DNA from 2 places in the Nocardiopsis sp. iso_186 genome. Region 2 is predicted to be linked to the other one. Evidence: riboswitches for the same ligand, from Rfam matches in the RefSeq annotation. Region 2 holds a riboswitch; the other holds the start of a gene.
What was found. Region 2 has a riboswitch for S-adenosylmethionine ahead of AC0VYP_RS16370 (aminotransferase class V-fold PLP-dependent enzyme). Riboswitches for the same ligand answer to the same signal wherever they lie in the genome.

Region 1 (15,368 bases), 1.3 Mb from region 2:
TCGTGTTCGCCGCGATCGCGTTGAGCAAGGAGCAGGATCCGGTCGAGTTCGAGAAGTACACGCGCTGGGCGTGGCTGAGCAACTTCATCCACATCGGCATCCTGATCCTTCTCCTGGTCCTCTTCCTGAGCCTGACGAACAGCTGACCCGCCCCGGGACGCGCTCGCGGCAGGGGAGAGCGACCCGTCGGACCTGGTCACTGCGTACACTCCAACAGGAAGTTCCCTCTGCCCCTCGGGAGGCACGCGTGTCCTGCCTGATCGTCCAGTCAGACAAGACCCTGCTGCTGGAGGTCAACCACGAGTCGGCCGACGAGTGCCGCCGGGCGATCGCCCCGTTCGCCGAACTGGAGCGCGCACCCGAGCACGTGCACACCTACCGGGTCACCCCGCTGGCGCTGTGGAACGCGCGCGCCGCCGGACACGACGCCGAGCAGGTGGTGGACGCGTTCCTGACGTACTCCCGCTACCCGGTCCCGCACTCGCTGCTGGTGGACATCGCCGAGACGATGGGCCGCTACGGCCGCCTGAAGCTGCTCGCCCACCCGGTCCACGGCCTGGCTCTGCAAGCCGTGGACCAGGCGGTGCTGGAGGAGGTCGTGCGGGCCAAGAAGATCAAGCCGATGCTGGGCGAGCGGGTCGAGACCGACACCGTGCTGGTGCACCCCAGCGAGCGCGGCAACCTCAAGCAGGCGCTGCTCAAGCTCGGCTGGCCGGCCGAAGACCTCGCCGGGTACGTGGACGGCGAGGCACACCCGATCGACCTGGCCCAGGACGGCTGGGAGCTGCGCGGCTACCAGCGCGAGGCCGCCGAGAGCTTCGACGCCGGCGGTTCGGGCGTGGTCGTGCTGCCCTGCGGGGCCGGCAAGACCATCGTGGGCGCGGCTGCGATGGCGATGACCAAGGCCACCACGCTGATCCTGGTCACCAACACCGTCTCGGTCCACCAGTGGCGTTCGGAGCTGCTGCGCCGCACCTCCCTGACCGAGGACGAGATCGGCGAGTACTCGGGCACCCGCAAGGAGATCCGGCCGGTCACCATCGCCACGTACCAGGTGATGGCGGCACGCCGAAAAGGCGTGTATACGCACCTGGAACTGTTCGAGGCGCGTGACTGGGGCCTGGTCGTCTACGACGAGGTCCACCTGCTGCCCGCACCGATCTTCCGGATGACCGCCGACCTCCAGGCCCGCCGCCGGCTCGGGCTGACCGCGACCCTGGTGCGCGAGGACGGCCGCGAGGGCGACGTGTTCTCCCTGATCGGCCCCAAGCGCTACGACACTCCGTGGAAGGAGATGGAGCAGCAGGGGTGGATCGCCCCGGCGGACTGCGTGGAGGTGCGGGTCAACCTGACCGAGTCCGAGCGGTTGGCCTACGCAACCGCCGAACCGGAGGACCGCTACCGGTTCTGCTCCTCGACCGCGACCAAAACCACGCTCGTGCGGGAACTGGTGGCCAGGCACCCCGACGAACGGGTCCTGGTGATCGGTTCCTACATCGACCAGTTGGACGAGGTCGCGGCCGCACTGGACGCACCCGTCATCAAGGGCGAGACCCGGATCAAGGAACGCGAGCGGCTGTTCGACGCCTTCCGTTCGGGAGAGCTGAACACCCTGGTGGTGTCCAAGGTCGCCAACTTCTCCATCGACCTGCCCGAGGCCGCGGTGGCCATCCAGATCTCGGGGTCCTTCGGCTCCCGCCAGGAGGAGGCCCAGCGCCTGGGCCGGGTGCTGCGCCCCAAGTCCGACGGGCGCACCGCCCGCTTCTACGCGGTGGTCGCCCGCGACACCCTCGACCAGGACTACGCCGCCCACAGGCAGCGTTTCCTCGCCGAACAGGGCTACGCCTACCGGATCGTGGACGCCCACGACGTGCTGTCGGGCAACGAGATCTAGCACCGACCGGATACCGGGCGCAGCGGACGACGGCTCACTGCGCCTCGCCGGCGCCGTGCTGGTCAGATGGCGGGCAGCCCGCCCATCACGAGCGTGCCGCCGGCGATGAGCCAGGCCACCAGCGAGTAGCCGAGCGTCTGGGCGCGCAGCCCGGGCCGCTCCCGCACACCGGGGGTGGCGAATGCGGCGATCATCAGGATCAGGGCAAGCATCGCGGGGATCAGCGAGGCGATGGCGAACAGCGCCATCTGGTTGACGCATTTCTCATAGCCCTGGGTCAGCGGGTCGCCGCAGAACACCTTGTCTCCCGGTTCAGTGAAAACGAGCAGCGAATATGCCGTCGCCGCCAGAACGTTCACGGCCGAGGCACCGAGCACGGCGGGACTCCCCGCCCGTGTCGGCCCGAAACGACCACGCCCGGACAGCACCCCCTGACCGTACCCGCTTCCGGCCGGTATTCGGCAGCCCGTGAACGGCTTCCCCACAGGGCCGGCACCGGCCGGATCACGAGCCATCGCCGAAGGAGTGTTTACGCGAGCACGATCAGTGATGATCATGAGAGGAGTCCACCAATCCGGAGGGTGCCCTGATGATCAGCCAACCCGATTCCAGCACCGGCGCGTCAACCGTCCCTGCCCGGACCCGCAGAGAGGGCCGAGGATTCCACTCTCTGCGCGCGGGCGGCCTGAACTGGGATTCTCTGCCCCTTCGGCTCTTCGCCAAGGGCAACGCCCGGTTCTGGGACCCCGCCGACATCGACATGGACCGGGACCGGGAAGACTGGGCGGCACTACCCGAAGCCACTCGGCAACAGGTGCTGCGGCTGTGCGCACAGTTCGCCGGCGGCGAGGAGGCCGTCACCGAGGACATCCAACCGTTCATCCGGGCGATGGCCGTGGAAGGACGTCTGGGCGACGAGATGTACCTGACCCAGTTCGCATTCGAGGAGGCCCGACACACCCAGGTGTTCCGTCTCTGGCTGGACGCGATCGGCGTCGAGCACGACCTGAACTCCTACGTCGAAGGCAGTCCCGGTTATCGGGCACTGTTCTACGAGGAGCTGCCCTCGTCACTGGACGCGCTGAACCGCGATCCGAGCCCGCGCAACCAGGTACGCGCGTCGGTGACCTACAACCACGTCATCGAAGGGTCTCTTGCGCTGACCGGCTACTACACCTGGAACCACATCTGCACGGTCCGCGACATCTTTCCCGGGATGCGGGAGATCGTTCGACGCATCGGTGACGACGAGCGTCGCCACATGGCGTGGGGCACCTTCACCTGCCGGCGACACGTCGCGGCCGACGACGCCAACTGGCAGGTGGTCAACGAGCGCCTCGAAGAGCTGCTGCCGCACTTGTCGAGTGCGGTGGAGTACGACGGCGGACAGGCCGACGACCAGCAGGATGCGGCCCACCGGCTGCCACCCGGGGAGCTGACGCGCTATGCGGTCAACCGCGCGACGCGCAGGCTCGGTGCGATCGGGACCGCCCGCGGCATACCGGTGGAGCACATCGACGTGGACGCGGCCCCCGAGGAACTGGAGGAGGAGTTCGGGCGGGAGGACCGCGCGGCCATGGCGCGGCTCACGTGAGAACCGGCCGTCCCCGGTCAAGCAGGCGCTCTAGAGTCGAAAGCATGACACCATCCGATCGGTTCCCCTCCGCCCCGGTCATCGACGCCATCGCCTGGGTGCGCGTGCGGGAGGGCCGGGTGCTCAACGTCCGGGCGCACGGCAAGGACGCCTTCTACCTTCCGGGCGGCAAACGCGAACCCGGTGAGACCGACGCCCAGACGCTGGTGCGCGAGGTCGCCGAGGAACTGGCGGTGCGCCTCGACCCCGAAACCCTCGCGCTGTTCACGGTGATCGACGAGGCCGCACACGGCTATCCGGCCGGGACCAGGGTCCGGCTGGCCTGTTACACGGGCGAGGCCGCAGGTGATCCCGTTCCCAGCGCCGAGATCGCCGAGTTGGCCTGGCTCGGCCCGGATGACGCCGACCGGTGTGCGCCCGCCGGGGTCCGGGTCCTGGCAGAACTGACGGCCCGGGGCCTGCTGGCCGCTTGACGGTCGGGACCGGGAAGACCGAAAGGGCGGCTCCCGCGAACGGGAGCCGCCCTCAGAGGCGGTGGAGCGGGCGCGGACTTAGAAGTCCATGCCGCCCATGTCGCCGCCCGGAGCGGCCGGAGCGGCCTTCTCCGGCTTCTCGGCGATGACAACCTCGGTGGTCAGGAACAGACCCGCGATGGAGGCAGCGTTCTGCAGAGCGGAGCGGGTGACCTTGGTGGGGTCGATGACGCCGTCCTTGAACAGGTCGGTGTACTCGCCCGTGGCGGCGTTCAGGCCGACGCCGGCTTCCAGGTTCTTCACCTTCTCCGCGACGACGCCACCCTCAAGGCCGGCGTTGATCGCGATCTGCTTCAGGGGCTCCTCGACGGCGCGACGCACGATCTCGGCGCCGATGGCCTCATCGCCGGTCAGCTCCAGCTTCTCGAAGGCCGGGACACTGGCCTGGAGCAGCGCGACGCCACCACCGGGGAGGATGCCCTCTTCGACGGCCGCCTTGGCGTTGCGGACGGCGTCCTCGATGCGGTGCTTGCGCTCCTTGAGCTCGACCTCGGTGGCGGCACCGGCCTTGATGACGGCAACGCCGCCGGCCAGGCGCGCGAGGCGCTCCTGGAGCTTCTCGCGGTCGTAGTCGGAGTCGGTGCGCTCGATCTCGGAGCGGATCTCGTTGACCCGGCCCTGGATCGAGGCTGCCTCACCGGCGCCGTTGACGATGGTGGTCTCGTCCTTGGTGACGACGACCTTGCGGGCGCGGCCGAGCAGCTCCAGCTCGGTGCTCTCCAGCTTGAGGCCGACCTCTTCGGTGATGACCTGGCCGCCGGTCAGCACGGCGATGTCGCCGAGCTGGGCCTTGCGACGGTCGCCGAAGCCCGGGGCCTTGACGGCAACGGACTTGAAGGTGCCGCGGATCTTGTTGACCACGAGGGTCTGGAGGGCGCCGCCCTCAAGGTCCTCGGCGATCACGACGAGCGGACGACCGGCCTGGAGAACCTTCTCCACGACCGGCAGGAACTCGTTGTTGTTGGAGATCTTGGAGTTGGCGATGAGGATGTAGGGGTCCTCCAGCACCGTCTCCATGCGCTCCAGGTCGGTGGCGAAGTAGGGCGAGATGTAGCCCTTGTCGAAGCGCATGCCCTCGGCGAGCTCGAGCTCGAGCCCGAAGGTCTGCCCCTCCTCGACGGTGATGACGCCTTCCTTGCCGACCTTGTCCATGGCCTCGGCGATGTACTCGCCGATCTGGGGGTCGCCGGCGGAGATCGAGGCGGTGGAGGCGATCTGCTCCTTGGTCTCGATGTCCTTGGAGAGGTTGGCCAGCTCCTCGCTGATGCGGGCAACAGCAGCCTCGATGCCCCGCTTCAGGCCGACCGGGTTGGCGCCGGCGGCGACGTTGCGCAAGCCCTCGCGTACCAGGGCCTGGGCGAGCACGGTGGCGGTGGTGGTGCCGTCACCGGCGACATCGTCGGTCTTCTTGGCGACCTCCTTGACGAGCTCGGCCCCGATCTTCTCCCACGGGTCTTCGAGCTCGATCTCCTTGGCGATGGAGACACCATCGTTGGTGATGGTGGGGGCGCCCCACTTTTTCTCCAGGACGACGTTGCGACCCTTGGGGCCGAGCGTCACCTTGACGGCGTCCGCAAGCTGGTTCATGCCGCGCTCGAGGCCGCGCCGGGCTTCCTCGTCGAACGCGATCAGTTTGGCTGCCATAGAGTTTGTCCTCCCGGGACCGGGCTGATACGCGAAGGAACGAGGCGACGCCCGCGACGGACGGCCGCGCCCGGTACCGGCAACCCGTCTGCCGGAGGCCGCGACCTCATCGTCTCGATCCGCGATTAGCACTCGACTAATGAGAGTGCTAACGGTCTTCTTTTTAGCACTCTCCCCTGTCGAGTGCAAACGCCCACGGAGTTTTCCACAGGGAGTTACCCGCAGGTCAGAGCGCCGAAATCAGGCGTCCACCAGCGAGATTGGCACTTCTGCGAGCAAAAAGGAGACGGCCGGAGGCGCGATGCGCGCTCCGGCCGTCGGTGCCCCCGGTGCCGCGGGGCCGGCTTCAGCAGCCGCCCGCGACCGCGGGGATGATCGAGATCTGGCTCCCGCTGGGGATCGGGGTGTCGAGCCCCTGGGCGAAACGCACGTCCTCGTCGCCCACGTAGACGTTGACGAAGCGGCGGATCCGGCCGTTGTCGTCGAGGATGCGCGGCCGGATGCCCGGGAAGTTCGCCTCCAGGTCGGCGAGGACCTCGGTGAGGGTGGCGCCCTCAGCGGCGACCTCGGCAGCATCCTTGGTGTAGGTCCGCAGGATGGTGGGCACGCGAACGCTGACGCTCATGGCTAGGGGACTCCTTGGCTCGGGTCGGAGAACGGGGTCGGGGTACGGCGGCGGACTCAGGCGAGTCCGGCGGCCCGGAAGGCGTCGAGGGAGGGCTTGATCGTGGCGGTGACCCCGGCGCCCTGGACGGCGTTGAGGGTCTTGAGACCGTCACCGGTGTTGAGCACCACGGTCTCGGCGTCGGGGTCGAGCAGACCGTCCGCCAGGAGCTTGCGCAGCACCCCGGTGGTGACACCGCCCGCGGTCTCGGCGAAGACGCCCTCGGTGCGGGCCAGGAGCCGGATGGCGTCCACGATCTCGGTGTCGTCAACGTGCGCCACGGCGCCGCCGGTCCGCTTGCAGATGTCGAGCACGTAGGGGCCGTCCGCGGGGTTGCCGATCGCCAGCGACTTGGCGATGGTGTCGGGCTTGACCGGCTGGATGACGTCGTGGCCGTTCTCCCACGCCTTGGCGACGGGTGAGCATCCCGTGGCCTGCGCCCCGAAGATCTTGTAGGGGGTGTCCTCGACCAGGCCGAGCGCGATCAGTTCCTGAAAACCCTTGTCGATCTTGGTCAGCTGCGAGCCCGAGGCGATGGGGATGATGATCTGCGCGGGGAGGCGCCACCCCAGCTGCTCGGCTATCTCGTAGGCCAGCGTCTTGGAACCCTCGCCGTAGTAGGGGCGCAGGTTGACGTTGACGAAACCCCAGTCCTGGCCGGCGTCGTCGCCGATGAGCTCGGAGCAGAACCGGTTGGTGTCGTCGTAGTTGCCGTCGATGGCCACCAGGCGGCCACCGTAGACCGCGGCCATCACGACCTTGGCCTCCTCAAGGCCCGCCGGGATGAACACGCAGGACTTGAAGCCCGCCCGCGCGGCAGCGGCGCCGACCGCGCCGGCGAGGTTGCCGGTGGAGGAACAGGAGAGAGTGGTGAAACCGAAGGTGCGGGCGGCCTCGACCGCGATCGCCACAACGCGGTCCTTGAAGGAGTGCGTCGGGTTGCCGGAGTCGTCCTTGACGTGCAGCGACCGCAGGCCGAGCTCGGCTGCGAGACGGTCGGCGCGCACCAGGGGGGTCATGCCGGGGTTCATGTTGGGCAGGTCGCGGACGTTGGCCGGGACCGGGAGGAGGGCGGCGTAGCGCCAGATGTTGTTGGGGCCCTGCTCGATGGACGCGCGGGTGACGGTGCCGAACGAGTAGGCGACCTCAAGAGGGCCGAAACAGAAATCGCACGCGAAGCGCGGGCCGAGTTCGTAGCGCTCGCCGCATTCGCGACAGGACAGCGCGACGGCGGGGCCGAAGGAGTGGGTGGCGGATGTGCTGGGTTGCTCGGCAACGATCGCCATGAGGCGTCTCCCCTCATCTTCGCCTGAGCCGCTTTGGCACAGGCCGGAGTTGGCACCTGCCTCGGCCGCCTCGCACCTGACGAGAAACGTGTACCGAGATGGTTGCCGGGGCTTCGTAGGGCCGGTCCCTCCACCCCTCTGGATGAGCAATATGAAGTTGTCAACGGCCCGGTGACCGAACCTGGTGGTTACTGTAACCGACGGCCTGTCCGATTCTCCAGCCGGGGTGAGCCACCTGACACCATGCCGCGCCCCGACCGGCTTCCCGCACCACCCACCTGCCCTGATACCACCCTTGCGACCGACCGAAAAGACGCGCCGGGCGGAAAGTACGGGTTTGCGGTCCACCGCACGGGGCGAGAACGGCAGTATCAACCGCCCCGCCTCTCGTTGACATACGGGCGGTGTAGTCAAATGGACGTTCGCGCTCAATCGGTGGAGAGGTGGACCAAGAGGTGGACAAGGCACAGATCCTCGTCGCTTCCAACAGGGGACCGGTGTCCTTCTCGATCGGGGACGACGGGACGATCGACTTCCGGCGCGGTGGCGGCGGGCTCGTCTCCGGGCTGAGCTCCGTGGCCGCCGAGACCGACACCCTGTGGGTGTGTGCGGCACTGTCCGACGCCGACCGCAAGGCCGCCTCGGCCGCCCCCGAGGGGCGACTCGACCGAGCCGGCTACGACCTGGGCGGGGCGAGCGTGCGGATGCTCGACATCCCCGAGCAGACCTTCACCAACGCCTACAACTCCGTGGCGAACTCAACGCTGTGGTTCGTCCACCACATGCTCTACGACACCCCCAACAAACCGCACTTCGACGCGGCCTTCCGGGCCGAGTGGGAGGACTACCGCACCTACAACGCGGCGTTCGCCGAAGCCCTGCTGACCGGAGCCGACGACGGCGCGAAGGTGGCCGTGCAGGACTACCACCTGGCTCTGGTGCCCAGGATGATGCGCGGCCGCCGACCCGACCTGCGCATCGCGCACTTCTCCCACACCCCGTGGGCCCCTCCGGAGTACTTCCGCATGTTGCCCGGCGACGTCGGACGGCAACTGCTGGAGGGCATGCTCGGCGCCGACCACATCGGGTTCTTGAGCCCGCGCTGGGCCGATGCCTTCCTGCGCTGCTGCGCGACCTTCCTGCGGGCCGACGTCAACTGGGACAACCGGACCATCGACTACGGCGGCCGCGTCGTGGAGGTGGGCGTGCACGGCCTCGGCGCGGACGCCGAGGGACTGCGCGAACGGGCCGCGGCCGAGGACGTGGCCCAATGGCGGTCCCGACTCCGCGAGACGGTGGGCGAGCGCAAACTGGTCCTGCGGGTGGACCGCAGCGAGCTGTCCAAGAACATCGTGCGCGGCATGGCGGCGTTCGGCGAACTGCTGCGCGACCGGCCGGAGTGGCGCGGGGCGGTCACCCACCTGGCGTTCGCCTACCCGAGCCGTGGCGACGTGGCGGAGTACCGCGCCTACACCGAGGCGGTGCGCCGGACCGCCCAGGAGATCAACGACGAGTTCGGCACCGACGACTGGACACCGGTGATCCTGGAGGTCAAGGACGACTACGCGCGTTCACTGGCCTCCTACCAGATCGCCGACGTCTTGCTGGTCAACCCGATCCGCGACGGCATGAACCTGGTCGCCAAGGAAGGCCCGGTGCTCTCGGAGAACGGGGTCGCGCTGGTGCTGTCCACCGAGGCCGGCGCGGCGGACGACCTGGGCTCCGACGCTCTTCTGGTCAACCCCTACGACGTGACTGAGACCGCCCAGGCGCTGCACGACGCTTTGAACATGCAGGACGCGGAGCGCCAGGAACGCAACGCTCGCCTGGTCGAGGCCGCGGTGGCGCTGCCCCCGCAGCGCTGGTTCGGTGACCAGTTGCGCGCGCTGGACTGATCCCCGGATTCGTCCGCATACGGGTCCCCGATCGTTTCCCGGTCGGGGACCCGTGCCGTTCGATGCGATCCGTGTGCCGGACCGCACCTCGCTACCTCGGTCAGGCGTCGAGTGCGCCCGCCAGCTCGACCAGAAAATCCACCAGGCCGTCGGGACCGTCAACGACCAGGTCGGCCCGCTCGGCGAGCTCGGCGACCTCCGTCGATCCGCTGCACACCTTCGTTCCCTCGATCCCGGTGGCCCGCAGCTCCTCGACAGCGGCGAAAGCCGGAAGGTCGCCGAGGTCGTCGCCGGCGTAGAGAACCGAGGCGGCGCCGACCTCACCGACCAGGGCGGTCAGCGCGGCCCCCTTGTCCATGCCGTGCGGGCGCAGTTCGATGACCATTCGCCCCGGCTCGACCGCCAGTCCGGCCCGTTCGGCGAGATCCGCCAACGGAGCGCGCAGCAGGTCGAGCGCGGCCTCGGGGTCGGCGGCGCGTCGGGTGTGTACCGCGATCGCGTGGTCCTTGTCCTCGACCCACGTCCCCTCTGGTGCGCCGAGGTCCTGGAGCATCCCGGGGAGCGCGTCACGGACCTCGGCGACACCGGCCGGAGCCGGAGGAACCGTAAGGCGGCCGTCCTCCCAGCGCTCCCGGCCGTACTGGCCGAGCACCACCAGACCGGGGACCGCGTCGAGGCCCCCGTACTCCACGGCGACCCCCGCCGGGCGCCCCGTGACGACGGCGATCCGCCCCACGTGCACGGCCAGTGCGCTCAACGCGGCAACGGCCCCGGGATGCGCCCTGGAATCCCGGGGATCGGCAACGATCGGGGCCAGGGTGCCGTCGAAGTCGAAAGCGAGGAGGGCACGACCTGGCTCCGTGCGGATGCGGTGGAGACCGGTACGGCCGTCCTCGGTCGTCGGGGTGGACACGGTCATGCTCGGCTCCCGGTCGGATGCTGGGACAAGAGGTGGAGGACGACCGTGCGGCGCCCGAGGGCTTGCGCGTTCCCGCGGACGGCCGTCCGGCTAGAGCTGGAGGCCGAGCTTACGCGCGGTGCGCTGACGGCGGCGGTCGGCACGCAGCCTGCGTAGCCGCTTGACGGTCATGGGGTCGAAGACGAGCGCCTCGGGGCGCTCGATGAGACCGTTGAGGAGCTGGTAGTAGCGGGTCGCGGAGAAGCCGAACCGGTCGCGGATGGCCTGCTCCTTGGAGCCCTCCAACTTCCACCACTGACCCTCGAATTCGAGGATGCGGCGCTCGCGCTCGTTCAGGCCGGTCTCGTCCACACTGTTGGGGCCGACGGCCGACGCATCGGACGCTTCTTGGTCTATTGGCCCGACATCTGACATTGGGCGCCTCCTCGTCCGGATTGGCGCGACTTATCGTAGCGACTGAAGCTGAGCAAGGAGGAGGAGTATCCCGATGACTGCCCCGGAGGGCCACAGTTGCCTGTCCTTTCTGACCGACTACGGCAATACCGACGGCTTCGTGGCCGCCTGCCACGCACAGATGCTGCGTTACGCCCCGGCCCTACGAGTGATCGACATCACGCACCAGATCCCGCCCGGTGACATCCGACGCGGGGCGACGGTGCTCGCCGATACCGCTCCCGAACTCCCCCGGGCAGTGCACGTGTGCGTGGTGGACCCGGGGGTCGGCACCCGGCGCCGCAGTGTCGCCGTCGCCGCCGGAGGGCACGTCCTGGTCGGCCCGGACAACGGGCTCCTGGTCTGGGCTGCCGAAGCCCTGGGCGGGGTCGCAGCGGTGCACGAACTCACCAACGAGACGCTATGGCGCCACCCCGTGTCAACGACGTTCCACGGTCGCGACGTCTACGCGCCGGTCGGGGCACAGATCGCCGCGGGTACCCCCCTGGCCGACGTCGGGCGCGCCCTGGCTCCGACCGATCTGGTGCGCCTGCCCCGCCCGCGCCGCGAGGTCCGCCCCGGAGCCGCGTACGGCGAGGTGCACGCGGTGGACCGCTTCGGGAACTGTCAACTGTCGCTGAGCGCGCAGGACCTGCGTGCGGCCCTGGCCGGCTCGCCGCAACCGGAACACCTCGCCGTCGGCCTGCCGGGCAGCGCACACACACTGCCCCTGGCGCCGACCTTCGGCGCGGTCGAGCCGGGGGCTCCCCTGGTGCTGACCGACTCCGCCGGGCGCCTCTCGCTGGCCGTGAACGGCGGTGACGCCGCCCGTACCCTGGACCTGTCGGTCGGTGACCCGGTGGACCTCACCGTCTGACCTCCCGGGCCCCGCGGACCGCACCATCCGATCGCGCCCGCGCACCACGTGGGCCCCATGACACAATGACCAGCGTCCGAGCGGCTTTTCGGCCAGGTCGCACGGGGTCAACCGGGCCGTACGCGGAGAGGATGCGTCGCCATGCGCAGCACACTGACCGGCACGTCCATCGGGCTCGGGGCCTGCGCGGCACTGCTCGGTGGGCACCTCCTCACCGCGGTCCCCGCGTCCGCCGACACGACCGAGCTCGCCTACGACCAGTGGGGACTGGACTCCATCGGCGCGACCGAGGCATGGTCAACCGGCCGGGGTGCGGGCGTCACCGTCGCCGTTCTGGACACCGGCGTGGACACCGAGCACCCCGACCTCGCCGGGGTCACCGTGGGCCCCGATCTCACCGGCCAGGACCTCGCCCCGGGCAGCGCGGGCTACGGGGAACACGGAACCGCGATGGCCGGGATCATCGCGGCCAACGGGCACGGTATCGAGCACACCGGCGGTGTCCTCGGCGCCGCACCCCAGGCCGCGATCCTGTCGATCCGGGTCGCCCAGGACGGGGGCGCCACCGGGCAGGCCCCCGACCCCGAAGCACTGGCCAAAGGCATCCGCACCGCGGTCTCCGAGGGCGCGCAGGTCATCAGCATCCCGCTGGCCGACTCCAACACCACCACCGGCGGGAACGACGCCGAGCAGTCCGCCATCGACTACGCCCTCACCAGCGGTGTGGTGGTGATCGCCTCCGGCGGCGACGGCGGTGACGGCGGCGCCGACGAATCCGGGGGACCGACCTACCCGGCCGCCTACGAGGGCGTGCTGGCGGTGGGTTCCGTCGGGCAGGACGGTCAGCCCTCGGCCGTCTCCACCGGCCAGGACCACGTCGTGTTGACCGCACCGGGCGAGGAGATCGTCACCACGGGCACCGACGGCGGGTACCCCACCGTCACCGGCAGCGGCGCAGCAGCGGCATTCACCTCGGGGGTCGCCGCACTGATCCGCTCGGCGCATCCGCAACTGCGCCCCGAGCAGGTCGTCGAAGCGCTGACCCAGGACGCGTCGGGCACCCTGAACGCGCCGGGCGCGCTGGCGGCCGCCGAACTGATCGCCGCAGAGACACCCGCGTTCGATCCCGAACTCGCCCAGGAGGCCGACGAGCAACCGCTCGTGCCGGTGTGGGCGCTGTGGACGGGCGGCGCCGTGCTGCTGGGCGTCCTGGTCGTAGTGTGGATCCTGGTACTGCGCAAGCGCATGTCCAACCCCTACGGCCTGCCCCCGCGCGAACCGCTGCCGGAGCCGGAGCGCCGCCCCCGTCCCCCGCGCGGCGGACGACGCCGGATCAGTCGCTGAAGAACGCTCCCCGTATGGTCGCCCGCAGATCGAACAGTCCCGGGCGGCGGCGGCCGAAGTGCACGGCGTTGGTGAGCATCCCGACGTAGCGTCCGGTCTCGGGATGCAGGTAGAGGCTGGTCCCGGTATAGCCGTTGTGGTAGACCAGCCCGTCGTCGGTGGTCAGCCAGGCCAGTCCGCGCGAGTAGTCCTTGTGCACGCGCTCGTGCGGTCGCCAGCTCTGCCGGACGAAGCTGGTGAAGGCGTTGGCACCGTGCTCCCCGGAGTAGCGCGACAGCAGGTCGCGGGCGAAGACACCCAGGTCGGTGGCCGTGCTGAAAACTCCGGCGTGCCCGGCGACGCCCCCCATCAACGCGGCGCTCTCGTCATGCACCACCCCCCAGATGGCGGCTGCTCCGGGAATCCGGCGCTCGGTGGGCGCGACCGACACCGAGCGCGGGAGCGGCCCGTACTGGGTCGCCGACATCTCAGCGGCGCTCCACACCTCACCGGCCAGGACGTCCAAAGGCTGTCCGTGCAACCGCTCGAGCAGCAGTCCGAGCAGGATGAAACCCCGATCGATGTAGCGGTAGCCCGGCTCCTCCAACTCCTCGGCGAGGATCGCCAGGGCCAGGTCCTGCTCGGTCCCGGCATAGCGCTCCAGCCAGGTCACCGGGTTGAGCCGGGACGTGTGCGTGAGGATCTGCCGAGCCGTGACACCGCCGCCCGGGTAGGGTCCCCCCGAGTAGTAGGCCGCTACAGGCGTGTCCAGGTCGAGGAGTCCCTCTGTGACGGCCCGGCCCGCCAGCGCCCAGGTCGCCATCACCTTCGTCAGACTCGCCACGTCGTAGTGAACGTCAGGGGCGGTCGGAGCCTCCCCACACTCGATCCCGACCTGCCCGACCGAAACGAACTCCCATGTCCCACCGGAACCGACCACCGCCGCCCCACCGGGCAGCCATCCGGCGTCCACCATGACCTTCAGCACCCCACGCAATTCCGTGCTGGTCTGCGCAACCCAATCGCCGTCCCGCACACGCTCTCCTTGCTTTCGACCAGCCCCACCAACTCGAATACCCGGGGGGAGGTTGCGTCTCACCACGAGAAAATTCGGACAGACCTTTTCAGCCCGATAAAAACCGTGCCGGCACAGCGGCGCCGGCGATGACAAGGGACGGACCGCTTCGATCATCGATCAGAACACCTCTGATCAGCATGAACGGCAAGGACCGACATACCGCGGAGCACCGGTGAAATGATCTTCCGCGCGAGCGGCTCGGGCGCCGGTCGTCGCACGATGATCATGGAGGTCGGCCGGATGGGACATCGAAGAGCGCTCCGCAGCCGTTGAGGAGGTCTCCGCGGGCCGCGGCCGTCGGCATCGAGCGCGGCTCCGACCGGTTTCTGACGGCCGGGACGCACGATGGGGACGTCGGGGCGGCCGTAGTCCGAGAGCGGCTGCCCCGGGCACGTTGACCGGGCACCGACGCGACTCCGGTGCAGGACCGTTCACCGGGGACCCACCGAAAAAACGACGGGGCCGGCACCCTGGTCAACGACTCCGCGAGGAATCGCCGACCAGGGTGCCGGCCCCGTCCGACGAGCCGGCGAGGGGACTTGAACCCCTAACCTGCCGCTTACAAGGCGGCTGCTCTGCCAATTGAGCCACGCCGGCCGGTGTCGGAACACCAAGTGGAATGGTACAGGCTAAGGCCCTAGTTCGCGGACGAGCGTCGGCGGGCGACCTCGTAGAGGGACACACCGGCCGCGACGGACGCGTTGAGCGACTCCGCTCCGCTGATGGGGATGCTGGCCACCGCGTCGCAGGTCTCGCGCACCAGGCGGGACAACCCCTTGCCCTCGGAACCGACCACGACGACCAAGGGGCCGGTGGCGAGTTCGAGCTCGTCGAGTCGGGTGTCGCCGTCGGCGTCGAGGCCGACCACGAACAGACCGTTCTCCTTGTAAAGCTCAAGGGCACGGGTCAGGTTGGTCGCCTGGGCGACCGGGAGCCGGGCCAGTGTCCCGGCCGAGGTCTTCCACGCAGCCATGGTCACACCGGCCGCACGACGCTCGGGGATGAGCAGGCCGTTGGCGCCGAAAGCCGCGGCCGACCGGGCGACGGCGCCCAGGTTGTGCGGATCGGTGACACCGTCCAGGGCGATGATCAGCGGCGGGTTCTCGCCGGCCAGCGCCGCGTCCAGAAGCCCTTGGGGGTCCCAATAGCGGTAGGGACGGATCTGCAACGCGATGCCTTGGTGGACGGCGTTGGGCAGCCCGTTGCTGTCGCAACGGCGGTCCAGTTCG
Region 2 (15,368 bases):
TCGCCGTCCATGACGTCAAACCCGACTACGGCGGGACGGTGGAGTTCCTGTTCGCGGTCCGGGGCAAGGGCACCGCGTGGCTCGCCGAGCGCCGCTCCCGTGATCTTCTCGACATCATCGGTCCACTGGGAAAGCCGTTCCCACTGCCCAGGGACCCCGTGAACTGCGTGCTGGTGGGCGGCGGGTACGGCAGCGCACCGCTGTTCCCCCTCGCCCAGGCCCTGCGCCGTCGCGGTTGCCGGGTGGACTTCGTCCTCGGCGCGGCCTCGTCGGACAAGGTGCTCGGCGCGATGGCGGCACGCCGGCTGGCGGAGACCGCGACGTTCACCACCGAGGACGGCTCCTTCGGTGTGCGGGGCAGGGTCACCGACGCACTCGGCCAGGTCATCGAGGACGCTCGCTCCGATGTCGTCTACACCTGCGGGCCGATGCCGATGCTGCGCGAGGTCACCGCGTTGGGGTTGCACCACGACATACCGGTGCAGGCGCTGGTCGAGGAGACGATGGCGTGCGGCACCGGGGTCTGCATGAGCTGTGTCGTCCCGGTGGTGGGCGGGGACGGCATCACCCGCATGGTGCGCTCCTGCGTGGACGGTCCGGTCTTTCGGGGGGAACGGATCCGTTTCGACGATGTCGGGACCATTCCCTTCGACGCGCTCGGCGCTCCGGGATGGAAGGCGCGCACCGACGACGACTATCCCGCTCGCGAGGCCGGGTGAGCGCGTCGAGCGCTCCTCCCGGGGCGGCCTGGTGGCAGGGGACGGCCCTGCCGCCCGTTGCGGGCGTCCCGGAGCCGGCGGCCCCGGACGGAGCGCGGCCCACGCCCGGCAACGGCAGTGCGAACACGAGAGGTGGACGCGGCATGACCCCCGACCTTCGGGTCCGGTTGGGCGACATCGAGCTGGCCAACCCCATCATGACGGCGGCCGGCTGTGCCGGTTCCGGTCGAGAGCTGGCACAGTTCTTCGACATCGCGCGGATCGGCGCGCTCGTCACCAAGTCGGTGATGGTGGAGCCCAGGGCCGGGCGCCCGGCGCCCCGGGTGGCCGAGACGCCGAGCGGGATGCTCAGCGCGGTCGGTTTCCAGGGGCCGGGCATCGAAGTCTTCCTGCAACGGGACCTTCCCTGGCTGCTCTCCCGGGGCGGGAGGGCAGTCGTCTCGGTGGCGGGGGGTTCCCCACAGGAGTACGCCGAGCTGGCCCGCAGACTCTCGGACGCCTCCGGGGTCACCATGATCGAGGTCAACCTCTCCAGTCCCAACCTGGCGGAGCGGGGACGGCACTTCGCCCACGACGCGGGTGCGGCCGCCCGGGTCGTGAACGCGGTGCGTGCGAAAACGCGTTCGGACATCCCGGTCTTCGCCAAGCTTTCCCCCGATGTCCCCGATCTGGTGGCCCTGGCACAGGAATGCGTGGCCGCCGGTGCGGACGGCCTGTCCATGGTCAACACGGTCCGGGGGATGGCCATCGACCCCGTCACAATGCGTCCGGCGGTTGCCGGGGGAGTCGGCGGGCTTTCGGGGCCGGCGATCCGCCCGATCGCGATCGCCTGCGTCTACGAGGTGCACGCCGCGCTGCCGAAGGTGCCCCTGATCGGGATGGGTGGCGTGCGTACGGGTTCCGACGCTTTGGAATTCGTCCTCGCCGGAGCCAGCGCGGTGGCGGTAGGTACGGTGATCTTCAACGACCCCTCGGCCTGCGTGCGGATTCTCCGGGAATTCGAGCAGGCGTTGGTGGATCGCGGTGTGGGGCGGGCAGCCGATCTCGTGGGTGCCGCGCATCGTCCGCCGGGGCCCCGGCACGACGATGACCATCGCGGACGCCCTCGTGGCGAAGGGCGCTGAGACGGCCCGTGCCGGATCAAATCCGCAAAGTCACCGAGTTCTACCGATGTCGCCTTCCGGGGCCGCAGGAGGCGCCCTGGGTGCCTTCTTGTGGCCTCCAGGGCAATCGTCCTCGACCAGAGACCTGAATCGGTGCGTGACCACCGGTTTCCTGGGCATGATCGCCGCGTGTCCGAATCGCGCCACGCGTGACATGGTGTCCCAGCGCTTGACCATTGACGAAACCGGGGATCGGGAGCGGGCCCGTCCGCTCCCGGTGACGACCCGCCCCACCCGGGGCGGTCCATCCGGCCCAACCATTCCTGACACGAAGGAGAACGATCGTGGCAGCGCCTATCGCCGTCGCCATCGACGCACCCGACATTGAGACCGCCGCCCGCTGGGCATCCGCGGTCGCACCACATGTCAGCACGCTGAAGGTGGGACTGGAGCTCTACCTGCGCTACGGGCCCGAGGTCATCACCACGATGCGCGGGGCCAGCAAGGTCGCGCTCTTCCTGGACCTCAAACTGCACGACATCCCGGCAACGGTCGCCGGAGCGGCCCGCGCAGTGGCGCGGCTCAAGCCCTCGATCCTGACCGTGCACGCCGCCGGCGGCGCCGACATGATCAAAGCTGCGGTCGAGGCGGCCCCGGACACGAAGATCGCGGCCGTCACGGTGCTCACCTCGCTGGACGACTCGGCTCTGGAGCAGATCGGCCTGCGCGGGTCCACCTCGGATGCGGCGCGCCGCCTCGCCGCACTGGCCGTCGGTGCGGGGGCACGTGCTCTCGTCTGTTCGGCCCACGAGGTGGCCTCGCTGCGGGCCGAGGTCGGTCCCGACATCACGATGATCACTCCTGGGGTGCGCCCGGCAGGCTCCGACCGTGGGGACCAGGCCCGGGTTGCCACTCCGGAGGAAGCCCTTGCAGCGGGATCCGACCTGTTGGTGATCGGCCGCCCGATCACCAACGCCGCGGATCCCGGTGCAGCGGCGGCGTCCATCGCTTCGGCGATCCGTCGGGCCGAGGCGACGTCTGCGTAAAGCGCCGCCGAGATCCTTTTGGGTCTTTAGTGGTCCTTGGATATGTTCGTCCGAAATTGCGCTGGAGGTGCCTGCTGTGGTTAAGGTCACTCAAATCGGTGGGCTGGGGCTTCGTTCCAGCTCGGGCGGCTAGTCAGGACCAAAGTCCCGATTTTCGCTCCTCTCCGCATTCGTTGCATCACTCAACGTAGTTAGTTGGATGAAATAGCGCTTGAAAAGCCACTTTGCGTTGCCGAAGGGGCCTGGAACCTACTAACTTGCGCAGGCGTCCGCCCTCCAAAAACTAGAGAAAACCGAGGTGACCCGGCGTGGCCCTTCCTCCCCTCACACCTGAACAGCGCGCTGCGGCTCTTGAGAAGGCCGCCAAGGCCAGAAAAGAGCGCGCGGAGGTCAAGAACCGTCTCAAGCACGGTGGCATCTCCCTGACCGACGTCCTTAAGGGCGGTCAGACCGATGACGTCATCGGCAAGATGAAGGTCTCCGCACTGCTTGAGTCGCTCCCCGGCGTCGGCAAAGTCCGTGCCAAGCAGATCATGGAGCGCCTCAACATCGCCGAGTCGCGGCGCGTCCGCGGCCTGGGCGCCAACCAGCGCGCCGCGCTGGAAAGCGAGTTCGGCGGAACCGAGTAGTTCAGGTGCGGCCCCGGCGTGCCTAGCGCGCCAGCGTCGTCACACGGTCGGCCTGCCGACGCGTCCAGCGCGTCGGCAGGCCGACCTGCTTTCAGCTGGTATAAAAGACCCACGCCACAGGGCCGCCCGCTGCTGTTGACGACTCGACAGCCCTTCCGTGGAGCCGGGCCGGACGATTGCGCGCGGCACATGTCGCGCCTCGATCTCACCCTTGCGCCGCCACCACCGTCGAACCCGCGTGTCGCGGGGGTTGAGAGTCTGAGAGCCAGTGCCTGTCGAGCCCGGAACCCGCGCCAGTCGGCCCAGTCAGCCGAGGCGGCTCACGGTCCTCTCCGGTCCGTCCGGAGTCGGCAAGAGCACGGTGGTCAAGGAACTCCGCCGCCGTCACCCCGAGGTGTGGCTGTCGGTCTCCGTCACCACCCGTACGCCTCGCCCCGGAGAGACCGACGGTGTCGAGTACCACTTCGTCGACAGCGCGGAGTTCGAGCGGCTCATCGCTTCCGGCGAGCTGCTTGAGTGGGCCGAGTTCGCCGGCAACCGCTACGGCACGCCGCGCGCCCCCGTCGTGCAGCGGTTGGAGGCGGGGCAGCCGGTCCTCCTCGAAATCGAGCTCCAGGGGGCCCGGCAGGTCCGCGGCAACATGTCCGACGCATTCCTGGTCTTTCTCGCCCCGCCCTCCTGGGAGGAACTGGTGCGCAGGCTCACCGGGAGGGGAACGGAGTCCCCCGAGGTCGTGCAGCGTTGACTCGACACCGCCCGGGTCGAACTCGCGGCCGAGAAGGAGTTCGACACAACCCTGGTCAACACGTCGGTACACGACGTCTGCGATGAGCTGCTAACTTTGGTAGTCGCGCCGTAGCCCAGGCAGGCTTCGCGGTGCCCGGGCAGCGGGGGGTTTCTCCGCCGGCGCCACGGCGTTCGAGCGGCCCGCCGCCGTCCCGATCCCGTCCGCATCCTCACATCCCACGGCCCTGCATCTGTCGGGGCCGGCTGACCACCTAGGGGTACGCACCTTGGCCGGTACACCGCCCGTCGCCGAAGGCATCACCAACCCGCCGATCGACGAGCTCCTTGAGGTCGTCAACAGCAAGTACAGCCTGGTCACGATGGCGTCCAAGCGCGCCCGCCAGATCAACGCCTACTACGCCCAGTTGGGCGAGGGCCTGCTCGAGTACGTGGGCCCGCTCGTCGAGACCCAGGTCCAGGAGAAGTCCCTGTCCATCGCGCTGCGCGAGGTCCGGGAGCGCCTGCTGACCTCCGAGCCGGTTGACAACCCGCACGACCGCTGACAGTCCTGCCCGCGCCCCGCAGGGGTCGGGCGGAACGAGGTGGGCCGGCTTCGCTACCGTCGTGGGCGCGGACCGCGCCCACGCGGGCCGCGGGCCGCGACGGTAGCGGCTTGACCCGCACGGGAGACGGAGACGAGCCGCGTATGTCAGCCGAACCTGAGGTCGTCCTCGGTGTTGGCGGGGGGATCGCCGCCTACAAGGTCTGCGAGCTCCTCCGCCGCCTGACCGAGTCCGGCCACCGCGTCCGAGTGGTCCCCACCGACGAGGCCCTGCGCTTCGTCGGGGAGCCCACCTGGGCGGCGCTGTCCGGGCAGCCAGTGGCGACAGGGGTCTTCGACACCGTCCACGAAGTTCCGCACGTGCGTATCGGCCAGGGGGCCGATCTCGTGTTCGTCGCCCCGGCCACCGCCAATCTGTTGGCCAAGGCCGCGCACGGACTCGCCGACGATCTCCTCACCAACACCTTGCTCACCGCCCGTTGTCCGGTCGTCTTCGCACCCGCCATGCACACGGAGATGTGGGAGCACCCGGCCACCCAGGCCAACGTCGCCACCCTGCGCTCCCGCGGGGCCGTCGTGCTCGACCCGGCAGTGGGTCGGCTCACCGGAGCCGACACCGGTCGGGGACGTCTGCCCGATCCCGCTGCGCTCTTCGCGGTCGCCCGCAGAGTTCTGGCGAGGGGGGCGGGAACCGCCGACCTCGCCGGAGTGCGCGTCGTCGTCTCCGCCGGGGGGACCCGTGAGGCGATCGACCCGGTCCGCTTCCTGGGCAACCGCTCGTCGGGCAGGCAGGGATACGCGCTGGCCGCCACCGCGGCCGCCAGAGGAGCATCCGTGACCCTGCTCTCTGCCAACGTCGAGTTGCCCGACCCCGCGGGGGTGGACGTGCGCAGGGTCACTTCGGCTCGTGAACTGCGCGAAGCCGTGCTGGAGGGTGCCGCCACGGCTGATGTGGTGGTGATGGCCGCCGCGGTGGCCGACTTCCGGCCCGACACGGTGACCGCCAGCAAGATCAAGAAAACGGCTGGGACCACGCCGGCCCCGATCGCCCTGGTGGAGAACCCCGACATCCTCGCCGAGGTCAGTCGCGAGCGTGCCCGGCCCGGCCAGATCGTGGTCGGTTTCGCTGCCGAGACCGACAACGTGCTCGACAACGGTCGCGCCAAACTCGCCAGAAAAGGCTGCGACCTGCTGGTGGTCAACCAGGTCGGCGACGGTCGGGCGTTCGGCACCGCTGACAACCAGGCCGTCGTGCTGACCGCAGAGGGTGCCTCGGTGGAGATCGAACGCGGCCCCAAGGAGGACGTGGCCGATCAGGTTTGGGATCTGGTCGCCACGCGCATTCCCGGGGATACTGGTAGCGGCCGGTAGCGCCGCATTTGCGGGTGACCGGTTACCAAGTAGGCTACGTAAGCCCTGCCCAGCGCCGTTGTGTGCGGGGAGAAACCGATGATTCCAGGGGACCCTGCGGGGGACGCCCGGGGTGTACCCTCGCGGTTGCCGCCAGGCGCCCACTACAGTGGGACCATAAACCAACCACGCTGGTCGGAAATTAACGGGCGGCCTCCCCCCTGTTCTCCCGGCCGGCGCGACAACTGTCAGCCAGCAGCCGCTGCAAGGAGTCCCTCAACGTGTCCCGTCGCCTTTTCACCTCCGAGTCGGTCACCGAAGGCCACCCCGACAAGATGGCCGACCAGATCAGTGACGCGATCCTCGACTCGATGCTCACTGAAGACCCCAAGAGCCGGGTCGCGGTGGAGACCCTGATCACCACCGGGCAGGTGCACGTCGCCGGAGAGGTGACTACGTCCACCTACGTCAACATCCCCAGCATCATCCGCGAGAAGATCCTGGAGATCGGCTACGATTCCTCCGCGAAGGGCTTCGACGGCGCTTCCTGCGGGGTCTCGGTGTCCATCGGTGCCCAGTCACCCGACATCGCCCAGGGTGTCGACACCGCCTATGAGGCGCGCGAGAACCAGGGCACCGACGACCTCGACAAGCAGGGCGCCGGCGACCAGGGCCTCATGTTCGGCTACGCCAACAACGAGACGCCCGAGCTGCTCCCGCTGCCGATCAAGCTCGCGCACGCCTTGGCGCAGCGGTTGTCCGCGGTGCGCCGCGACGGAACCGTCCCCTACCTGCGCCCCGACGGCAAAACCCAGGTCACCATCGAGTACGACGGCACGACCCCGGTCCGTCTGGACACCGTGGTGGTCTCCAGCCAGCACGCTCCCGACATCGACCTGCGCGAGCTGCTGACCCCCGACATCAAGGAGCACGTGATCGCGCCGGTCGTGGCCAGCTACGGCCTCGAATCCGACGACTACCGGCTGCTGGTCAACCCCACCGGCCGCTTCGAGATCGGCGGCCCGATGGGCGACGCCGGTCTGACCGGCCGCAAGATCATCGTCAACACCTACGGCGGTTACGCCCGTCATGGTGGCGGAGCTTTCTCCGGCAAGGACCCGTCCAAGGTCAACCGTTCCGCCGCCTACGCCACCCGCTGGGTCGCCAAGAACATCGTCGCCTCCGGCCTGGCCGATCGCGTCGAGGTCCAGGTCGCCTATGCGATCGGCAAGGCCCAGCCCGTGGGCATCTTCCTGGAGACCTTCGGCACCGAGCAGGTGGCACCGGAGGCCATCGAGAAGGCCGTCCAGGAGGTCTTCGACCTCCGTCCGGCCGCGATCATCCGCGACCTCGACCTGCTCCGCCCGATCTACTCCAAGACCGCCGCCTACGGTCACTTCGGGCGCGAGCTCCCCGAGTTCACCTGGGAGCGCACCGACCGCGCCGAGGCCCTCAAGGCCGCCGCGGGCGCCTGACCGGTCCCGGAAGCCGTTCGTCGTCGGCCGCGCCCCGAACGGGGCGCGGCCGACGACGTGCACGGTCCCGGTCAGAAGACGAGGGAGAAAACGACCCACGCCGCAGTGCTGCCCACGACCGCCCCCGCGACGGTCTGGGCCGCTGTGTGGTCGCGCAGGGCCACGCGCGACCAGCCGACCAGTACCACGAGCGGCGCGGCCAGCAGTGCCCAGACCCCGTAGACCAGTACGAGCATCACGACACTGCCCGATGACGCCGCCGTGTGCACGGAGATCTTCCAGACGAACGTGATCGCCCCGAGCAGGGTCAGAACCGCACCGATGGCCACGAGCAGGGCGACCATCGGTACTGGGGCGCCCAGCGCGGCCATGAGAGCCGCGCCGCACGTCACCGAGGCCACGATCATCGCCATGGCCATCAGCCGCTGCCGCCGGACCCCGAGGTGGCGGTCGCTCCACGCGCCGCTGCGCACCCGCAGTTTGATCAGCAGAACGGGCAGCACCCCGGCGAAGCACAGGGCGGCCAGCGCCCAGCCCACGCCTACGAGGCCGCTGGTGCCCCAGCCCACCAGCACGCTTGCCGCGACGAGCCAGGTCTTGGGGTCGAGGCCGTCGGTCACGAGCCGGGCCCCGCGCGGTTCCGGCATCCTGCGGATCACGGTCGCTCCGGCGGTCTCTGCGGTCATCTGAACGGTGATGGCCCCCACGAACGCTCGCGGGCCCGAGGGCCATTGTCCCCGACCGCTCCCACCGGTGGGCGCCCAACGCGCCATGCCACGAAAGGGGAGCGCCTACCGGAACCTGTCCCGGCCGTTCGGACCGAGCAGCGCCGCCTTTCCCAGGAGAGCCGGTTCGATCCGGCATCGCGCCCCCTGCCCCCGCGCCGATCCGGCATCGGACGCTGGCCATCCTGCGCCGAGGGGATTCGATCAGGGCCACGTACGAGACGTCATCGGTGGAACGGTCGTGCCGAAGTCCCCGAGGTCGCTCCAGCTGGGCCCCGTCCGTCCGCCCCGGGCCCACCGGGAACCCGCGTCGGGGGTCCCGGTGGGCCCGGCCGCGCGCTGTACCGGCAGGACACAAGCCAAACGCTGGTCAGATCCGGATCGTGGTGCTGCGGACGATCTCGAACACGGGGTGTTCGGCGGCCTCCTCCACGAACCGCTCGACCGGTGCGTCCGCGCAGGCCCGGAAGTAGCCTCCCACCACGGCGGCGCGGGGGTGGTTGACGTACTCGCGCAGGACCGGGGCGGCGCGTTCGGCACCGACCTCGACCACGCTGATCAGTTCGATCCACCCGCCGCGGCGCAGCGTCGCGTAACCGCTCTTGCGGATGTTGCGTACCCAGCCCACCACGCCGTAGGGGGCCACCAGGAAGCGGCCCTCGGGGTTGTCCACGAGGCTGACCGGGGTGGTCCGCAGAAAGCCGGATTTGACGCCCCGGGTGGTCAGCAGGTGGGTGTCGCGGGGACCGAAGCCGTACTTGAGGAACCCTCCTACGACGGCGTCGGCGGTGCGCCTCAGTCGCGTCATCTCGAACCGCTTCGTACCGTTCTCCATCGCATCTCCCTACACGTGGCGCTCGCCCCTCCATTGTGGTGCACGCCGTGTCCCCGGGCGGACCGGGGACACGGCGTACCCGGGGTCAGCGGAAAGCGGAGATCCCCGTCACGGCCTGGCCGACGCTCAGTGCATGGATCTCCTCGGTGCCCTCGTAGGTGGCCACCGTCTCCAGATTGAGCATGTGGCGCAGTACCGGGTACTCCAGGGTGATGCCGTTGGCACCGTGCACCGAGCGGGCAGCGGCGGCCACGCGCTGAGCGGCGGCCACATTGGCGAGCTTGCCGAAGCTCACCTGGTTGTGGTGGCAGGCCCCGGCGTCCTTGAGACGGCCCAGGTGCAGCGCGGTCAGCGACGCCTGGTTGACGTCCACCACCATGTCGGCCAGTTTGCGCTGGGTCAGCTGGAAGCCGGCGATGGGGCCGCCGAACTGCTCGCGGGTCAGCGCGTAGTCGCGAGCGGCCGCGTAGCAGGCGCGCGCCGCACCCGCCACGCCCCAAACGATCCCGTACCGTGCCTCGTTCAGGCACGACAGCGGGGCCCCCAGCCCCTCGGCCAGCGGCAGCCGTGCCGTTTCGGGGAGCCGCACCCCGTCCAGGACCAGTTCGGCGGTGATCGAGGCGCGCAGCGAGAGTTTGCGGTGGATGACGTTGGCGCCGAACCCCGGCGTGTCCGTGGGGACCGCGAACCCGCGCACCCCCTCGTCGGTGGTCGCCCACACCACGGCCACGTCGGCGACGGAACCGTTGGTGATCCACATCTTGGTGCCGTCCAGCACCCAGTCCGTGCCGTCCCTGCGGGCGCGGGTGCGCATCGATCCGGGATCGCTGCCGGAGTCGGGTTCGGTCAGGCCGAAGCAGCCGATGGCGTCGCCCGCGGCCAACCGCGGCAGCCACTCCGTCTTCTGTTCCTCGGAGCCGTACCGGTGGATCGCGGCCATTGCCAGCGACCCCTGGACCGACACGAAACTGCGCAGACCCGAGTTGACCGCCTCCAGCTCACGGCAGGCCAGACCGTAGGCCACGGCGCTGGTTCCGGCACAGCCGTAGCCCGTGAGGTGCATGCCGAACAGGCCCAGTTCACCGACCTGCTTGGCGAGTTCGCGCGGGTTGGGCAGCGTGCCGGCCTCGAACCAGTCCGCGACGTCGGGGAGGAGTTCGCGCTCGGCGAAGGCGCGCACCGCGTCGCGGATGTCGGCCTCCTCGGTGCTCAGGGAGGCGTCCACGGCCAGGAAGTCGAGTGGGTCGGGGGCTGGGACCTTGGCGGATGTGCTCATCGGTGATCGGCTCCTCGTCGAGTCGTGGATCGGGTCTGTCCGTTCTGGTTGACCACCCCGCGCGCTACGAGCCCGGCGATCTGCTCGTCGGTCAGTCCGAGGCCCTCCAGGACAGCGGTGGAGTGCTGGCCCAGTAGCGGGGGCGGGAGTACGGCTGCGTCTGCTTCGGGGGTGGGGGAGTCGAAGCGGAAGCCGGCCCGCACCAGTTCGAGGTCGCCCAGAGTGGGGTGGTCAACCGTGATCGTGGCGGCGTCGCCCGAGGCGTCGGCGGCGCGGATCGCCTCCAGCACCCCTCGGACCTTGCCCACCGGAACACCCGCCGCCGTCAGGATCGGCAGCCATTCCTCCGCGCCCTTGGCGGACAGGGCGGCGGTGAGCTCGGCCACCAGTACTTCCCGGTTGGCGACCCGGTCGGGATTGGTGGCGAACCGGGGGTCGTCGGCCAGCTCGGCGCGTCCCACCGCCGTGCACAGTCGCCGGTACAACGAGTCGTTGCCGGCGGCAACGATCATCTCGGCGTCGGCGGTGGGAAACACCTGGTAGGGCACGATCGTCGAGTGGGCCTGGCCGAACCGTTCCGGTTCGGCTCCGGTCACCAGCCCACGCTGGGCGACGTTGACCAGGCTCGACAGCGCGGAGTTGATCAACGACACCTCCACGTGGGTGCCCGTGCCGGTGCGTTCGCGCCCGGTGAGCGCACCGCAGATGGCCGCGGCGGCGTTGAGACCGGTGAACACGTCGCTGATGGGGATGCCGATCTTGGTGGGGCTTCCCCCGGGAGTGCCGGTGGTGCTCATCAGACCGCTCTCGCCCTGCACGATCACGTCGAAGCCCGCGCGTCCCGCTGGACTGTGCCCGGAACTGAAGCCGCTGATGGAGCAGTACACGACCCCGGGGTTGAGTTTTTTGACCTGCTCGTATCCCAGGCCGAGGCGCTCGATCACACCGGGACGGAAGTTCTGTACGACCACGTCGGCCCCCGCGCAGAGCTCACGTACCGCGGCCAGCCCTTCGGGGTCTTTCAGGTCGATGGCGAGGCTGCGCTTGCCCCGGTTCAGGGAGAGGTAGTAGGCCGCCTGGTCACCGGCCCAAGGCGGTCCCCACGAACGGGTGTCGTCACCGTGTTCGGGATGCTCGATCTTGACCACGTCGGCCCCCATGTCGGCCAGCAGCATCGTGGCGTAGGGGCCGGCCAGTACCCGGGACAGGTCGGCGACCCGGATTCCGGCCAGTGGCCGGTGCGGTTGTCGGTCGGTGGTGGTCAACGGTTCACTTCTCCCTCGCGTCAACGGTGCGGTGGGCCGCGCGCAACTGCAGGCAGGTCTCCAGGCAGCGTCGCAGCGCAGTGGCCAGTGCGCCACCGGACTGCCCCGCGTAGCGGGTCTGCACACGGTTGGCGATTTCTGTGATGTCGTCGTAGACCGACAGCCCTTCGACCAGGACCCGGAAGAATTCCTTGGCGAGGTCGGTGAGCAGGGTGGTGTCGGCGGCGACGATTCGACCGTCGCCGAGGTTCACGGCGAGGACGACGCCGAGGCGTTCGTACTGGGAGTGGCCGGCCACGGCATCGGGGAGCCGTGCGTAGCCGGAGACGAGGACCACGTCGGGGTCGGCCAGGCGGTGCAGGCGTTCGCTGTCATGCATGGCGTGGGTGTCCCTCCATCAGGGCATGCGAGGAATCCGGGGGACTGGATTCTCGCGCCTGGGCAGGACGGCCAGAATTCGGACCGCCCTCGGCGGGAGGGGCAGATGCGGCCAATTATGGCCGATGCACCGGTTGCCGGACCACTCGGGGGCGTCGTCCGCGTGGCGCAGGGCAGCAATCCCGGACGGGCCGTGGCGCCACGGGGCGGTGTCCGCCCGGCGCTGCGCGAGGTCGTGCCCGAGACCCATTCCCCCACTCTAGTGACCGGCCGGCGGGCCGTCCCCTGTCGGGGTGCGTCAGGTCACACGGGGGGTTCCCGCGAGCGGGGTGGATTCGTGGGTTATAGTCCTTGGCAGGTCATGAGCGCCAGCGCAAAGCCCCGGCTCGCTGGCCGGCAACCCTCCTTCCGCGGTGGGGTGCCCCGGGTGAGGACCAGGTCGAGACACGGCCGAGAACGTCAACGTGTCAGGCAAGCGCGGACCCCGTCTGCAAGGTCGCTCCATGCGTACCCCGGGGTCCCCTGTGACCCATGGAAGGTATGTCGTGACCACTGTCGCCCCAGCCCCGATCTCCGCACCCCTGAGCCCCCAGCCGGACGTGGTCGGTGCCGACGTCCTGATCCCGCTGGTCAACGGCGAGCGGGTGTCCTACGCCAACTTCGACTACGCCGCCAGCGCCCCCTGCCTCGAAGCGGTGCGCGCCACCCTGGCCGACGCCCTGCCCTACTACGCCAGCGTTCACCGGGGGGCGGGGTTTCACTCCCAGGTCAGCACCGACGCCTACGAGAAGGCGCGGCTCGGGGTGGCCCGGTTCGTCGGCGCGCGCGCCGACGACGCCGTGGTCTTCGTACGCGGTACGACCGACGCCCTGAACCTGTTGGCCCGGTGTGTGCCCGACGCCTGCACCGTCGTCGTCTTCGCCGGAGAGCACCACGCGGCGCTGCTGCCGTGGCAGCACCGTGGCAGCACCGCCGGCCGCGTCGTGCGGCTGCCGCTGCCCGCGAGCCCGGAGGCCGCGGTCGAGTCCGCGCGTCAGGCGCTGCTCGCCGCGCCCGAGGGCCCGCGGCTGCTGGTGGTCACGGCTGCCTCCAACGTCACCGGTGAACTGTGGCCGGTCGAAGAGTTGACGGCCGTCGCCCACGCCGCAGGAGCCCGGATCGCCGTCAACGCCGCCCAGCTCGTCCCGCATGCATCGTTCGACCTCGCGGCCACCGGCGTGGACTACGTGGCCTTCTCCGGGCACAAGCTCTACGCGCCTTTCGGCGCGGGGGTGCTGGCCGGCCGGGTCAACTGGTTGCGCGCGGCCGAGCCCTACCTCGCCGGGGGCGGTGCCACCGCAAACGTCAGCGAGCACGATGTCCGTTGGAACGACCTCCCGGCCCGTCACGAGGCGGGAAGCCCCAACGTCCTTGGCGCGGTCGCCCTGGCCGCCGCCTGCACCGCACTCACCGAGGCGGGCCAGGACACCCTCCACGAGTACGAACAGTCCCTGTTGGACCGGCTGCGCACGGGGCTCGCGCAAATCCCGGCGGTCCACGACCTGAGCCTGTGGGGCCCCGAGCACCCCAGGGTGGGCATCGTTTCCTTCGTCGTGGACGGCGTGCCCGCGGACCTGCTGGCTGCCGCGCTCTCGGCCGAGTACGGGATCGGTGTGCGCGACGGCCTGTTCTGCGCACACCTGCTCACCCGCGAACTCCTCCCGCCCGGGCACACGCAGGCAGCGCGGGCCAGCCTCGGCCTCGGTACCACCGTCGAGCACGTCAACCGGTTGGTCCGTGCAGTGGCCGAGCTCGCCGAGCACGGCCCGCAGTGGGAATATGCGCTGGTCAACGAGCGGGTCTCGCCGGTCCCCGACCCCAGACCCCACCCCTAGGCGGCCTCTCCCGGCAAGCGGGTAGCATCGATCGCTATGACGGAGGTCACGGGAATCGGGTTCGCGGCGCGATCCGTCCGGCCCGCCCCGACCTCGATCGGCCGAGGCTCGGGGAGCGATCGTGACTGACCACAGGACGGCACTGCGCGCCGACGTCGAACCGCCCCTGCTCGACGTGCCCGGCCCACGGGTCGTCCATATCGTCAACTACCTGCGCGATGCCCCTGCCGTGACGCCTCCCGATCCTGCTGTGATCACTGCCGTCCCGGGGTTCCTGCGGCGCTGCGTGGGCTACCTCGCCACCGATCTGGGCATCGGGCAGTTCGTCAACATCGGCTCCGGCGTTCCTGCTGCCGAAGGGGTCCACGGCGTAGCGCGGACGCACGACCCCGACTCCCGCGTCGTGTACGTGGACACCGGGGCTGCGGCGTCGGTGGGCAGCCGGACCGCGGTGCATGTCAACGGCCCGGTGACCCTGCACGTCAAGCGCCTGGACGCAGCCGGGATCGCCGGTCAGCTCGGCCTTCGCGGTCTCCTCGATCTGACCTCGCCGCTCGGCGTGGTCCTCAACGCCGATGCGCTGCCCGGCGACAATGCCGTGGGCGCATTGGTGCGGGGGTTGTACGAGATTCTCGCCCCGGGGAGCCATCTCGTCATCTGCCGGCGACCGCCTAACGACGCCGACCCTCATGCACGGCAACGCGCGGCCACGCTGTTCGAGCCTTTCGACCTGCTCGAACCGGGAACGGCCGATATCGCCTGGTGGCCCTATCCCGACGACGAGGTCGCGGCCACCGGAACCGGTGTCCTGGCCGGCGTGGCGCGTCGGCCCTGAGCACGTGAGGCGCGGCCGTGACCAAGGAGATCGGTCCGCGTCCTGATCGGCGGTCGCGGGACGCGGCCCCGCGGTCAACCGGGCTGCGCCGTGCCCTCCCGATCACCGTCCCGGGACGCCCAACTGCTCTCGTAGGCATCCACCAGCCAGGCGTCGGCCCAGGCGTGATCGGCCCGCGCGGGCACGTCAGCGGTTCCGAGCAGGGCGGTCAGACGCGCTTCCTGTTCTGCCGCCACAGCCAACGCCTCGTCGCGTGAACGGCGGCCCAGGCGCAAGTCGCGGATCCATGACGACCACGGCTCGGGCATCGGCAGGCTGATGCGGCCCGTCTCCAGGAGCTCCACGCCCTGGACGCCCAACCGGATCATGTGGCTGGCGAACTTGGTGTCGAACCCGTGCTCCCGCACCAGTTCGGGGCGATTGGTGTGGCGCCCCCCACGCAACCCCAACATGCTGTCGCGCTGGGCGCGCAGGTAGCCCAGGAACCGGTTCCCCGCCTCCGTCGAGACGAACCGGTCGGAGTTGGCGCGCAGCGCCCGGCCCAGGTCGGTGAGGTGCGTGGTGTGGGAG

Region 1: linked by a shared signal. The riboswitch ahead of thrC (threonine synthase) and the one ahead of AC0VYP_RS16370 (aminotransferase class V-fold PLP-dependent enzyme) in region 2 are both predicted to bind S-adenosylmethionine.

Annotation. Positions count from the first base shown of each region.
Region 1 is NZ_CM149670.1:5,075,516-5,090,883, forward strand. Features, by position in the region: gene AC0VYP_RS22005 (hypothetical protein) at 1-146, shown strand, start outside; gene AC0VYP_RS22010 (DNA repair helicase XPB) at 248-1,894, shown strand; gene AC0VYP_RS22015 (hypothetical protein) at 1,957-2,271, opposite strand; gene AC0VYP_RS22020 (R2-like ligand-binding oxidase) at 2,484-3,488, shown strand; gene AC0VYP_RS22025 (NUDIX hydrolase) at 3,533-3,961, shown strand; gene groL (chaperonin GroEL) at 4,040-5,665, opposite strand; gene AC0VYP_RS22035 (MoaD/ThiS family protein) at 6,012-6,290, opposite strand; gene thrC (threonine synthase) at 6,347-7,615, opposite strand; SAM riboswitch class I at 7,626-7,764, opposite strand; gene AC0VYP_RS22045 (alpha,alpha-trehalose-phosphate synthase (UDP-forming)) at 8,071-9,510, shown strand; gene otsB (trehalose-phosphatase) at 9,611-10,429, opposite strand; gene AC0VYP_RS22055 (DUF3263 domain-containing protein) at 10,520-10,843, opposite strand; gene AC0VYP_RS22060 (SAM hydrolase/SAM-dependent halogenase family protein) at 10,917-11,738, shown strand; gene AC0VYP_RS22065 (S8 family serine peptidase) at 11,880-13,082, shown strand; gene AC0VYP_RS22070 (serine hydrolase domain-containing protein) at 13,072-14,097, opposite strand; tRNA gene AC0VYP_RS22075 (tRNA-Thr) at 14,664-14,736, opposite strand; gene rlmB (23S rRNA (guanosine(2251)-2'-O)-methyltransferase RlmB) at 14,777-15,368, opposite strand, start outside.
Region 2 is NZ_CM149670.1:3,728,927-3,744,294, reverse strand. Features, by position in the region: gene AC0VYP_RS16435 (dihydroorotate dehydrogenase electron transfer subunit) at 1-719, shown strand, start outside; gene AC0VYP_RS16430 (dihydroorotate dehydrogenase) at 863-1,843, shown strand; gene pyrF (orotidine-5'-phosphate decarboxylase) at 2,167-2,868, shown strand; gene mihF (integration host factor, actinobacterial type) at 3,177-3,497, shown strand; partial or broken gene gmk (guanylate kinase) at 3,766-4,356, shown strand; gene rpoZ (DNA-directed RNA polymerase subunit omega) at 4,511-4,786, shown strand; gene coaBC (bifunctional phosphopantothenoylcysteine decarboxylase/phosphopantothenate--cysteine ligase CoaBC) at 4,930-6,156, shown strand; gene metK (methionine adenosyltransferase) at 6,417-7,610, shown strand; gene AC0VYP_RS16395 (phosphatase PAP2 family protein) at 7,682-8,296, opposite strand; gene AC0VYP_RS16390 (nitroreductase/quinone reductase family protein) at 8,706-9,170, opposite strand; gene AC0VYP_RS16385 (acyl-CoA dehydrogenase family protein) at 9,256-10,446, opposite strand; gene AC0VYP_RS16380 (CaiB/BaiF CoA transferase family protein) at 10,443-11,735, opposite strand; gene AC0VYP_RS16375 (DUF3870 domain-containing protein) at 11,716-12,090, opposite strand; SAM riboswitch class IV at 12,447-12,573, shown strand; gene AC0VYP_RS16370 (aminotransferase class V-fold PLP-dependent enzyme) at 12,635-13,963, shown strand; gene AC0VYP_RS16365 (SAM-dependent methyltransferase) at 14,085-14,798, shown strand; gene AC0VYP_RS16360 (nucleotidyltransferase domain-containing protein) at 14,873-15,368, opposite strand, start outside.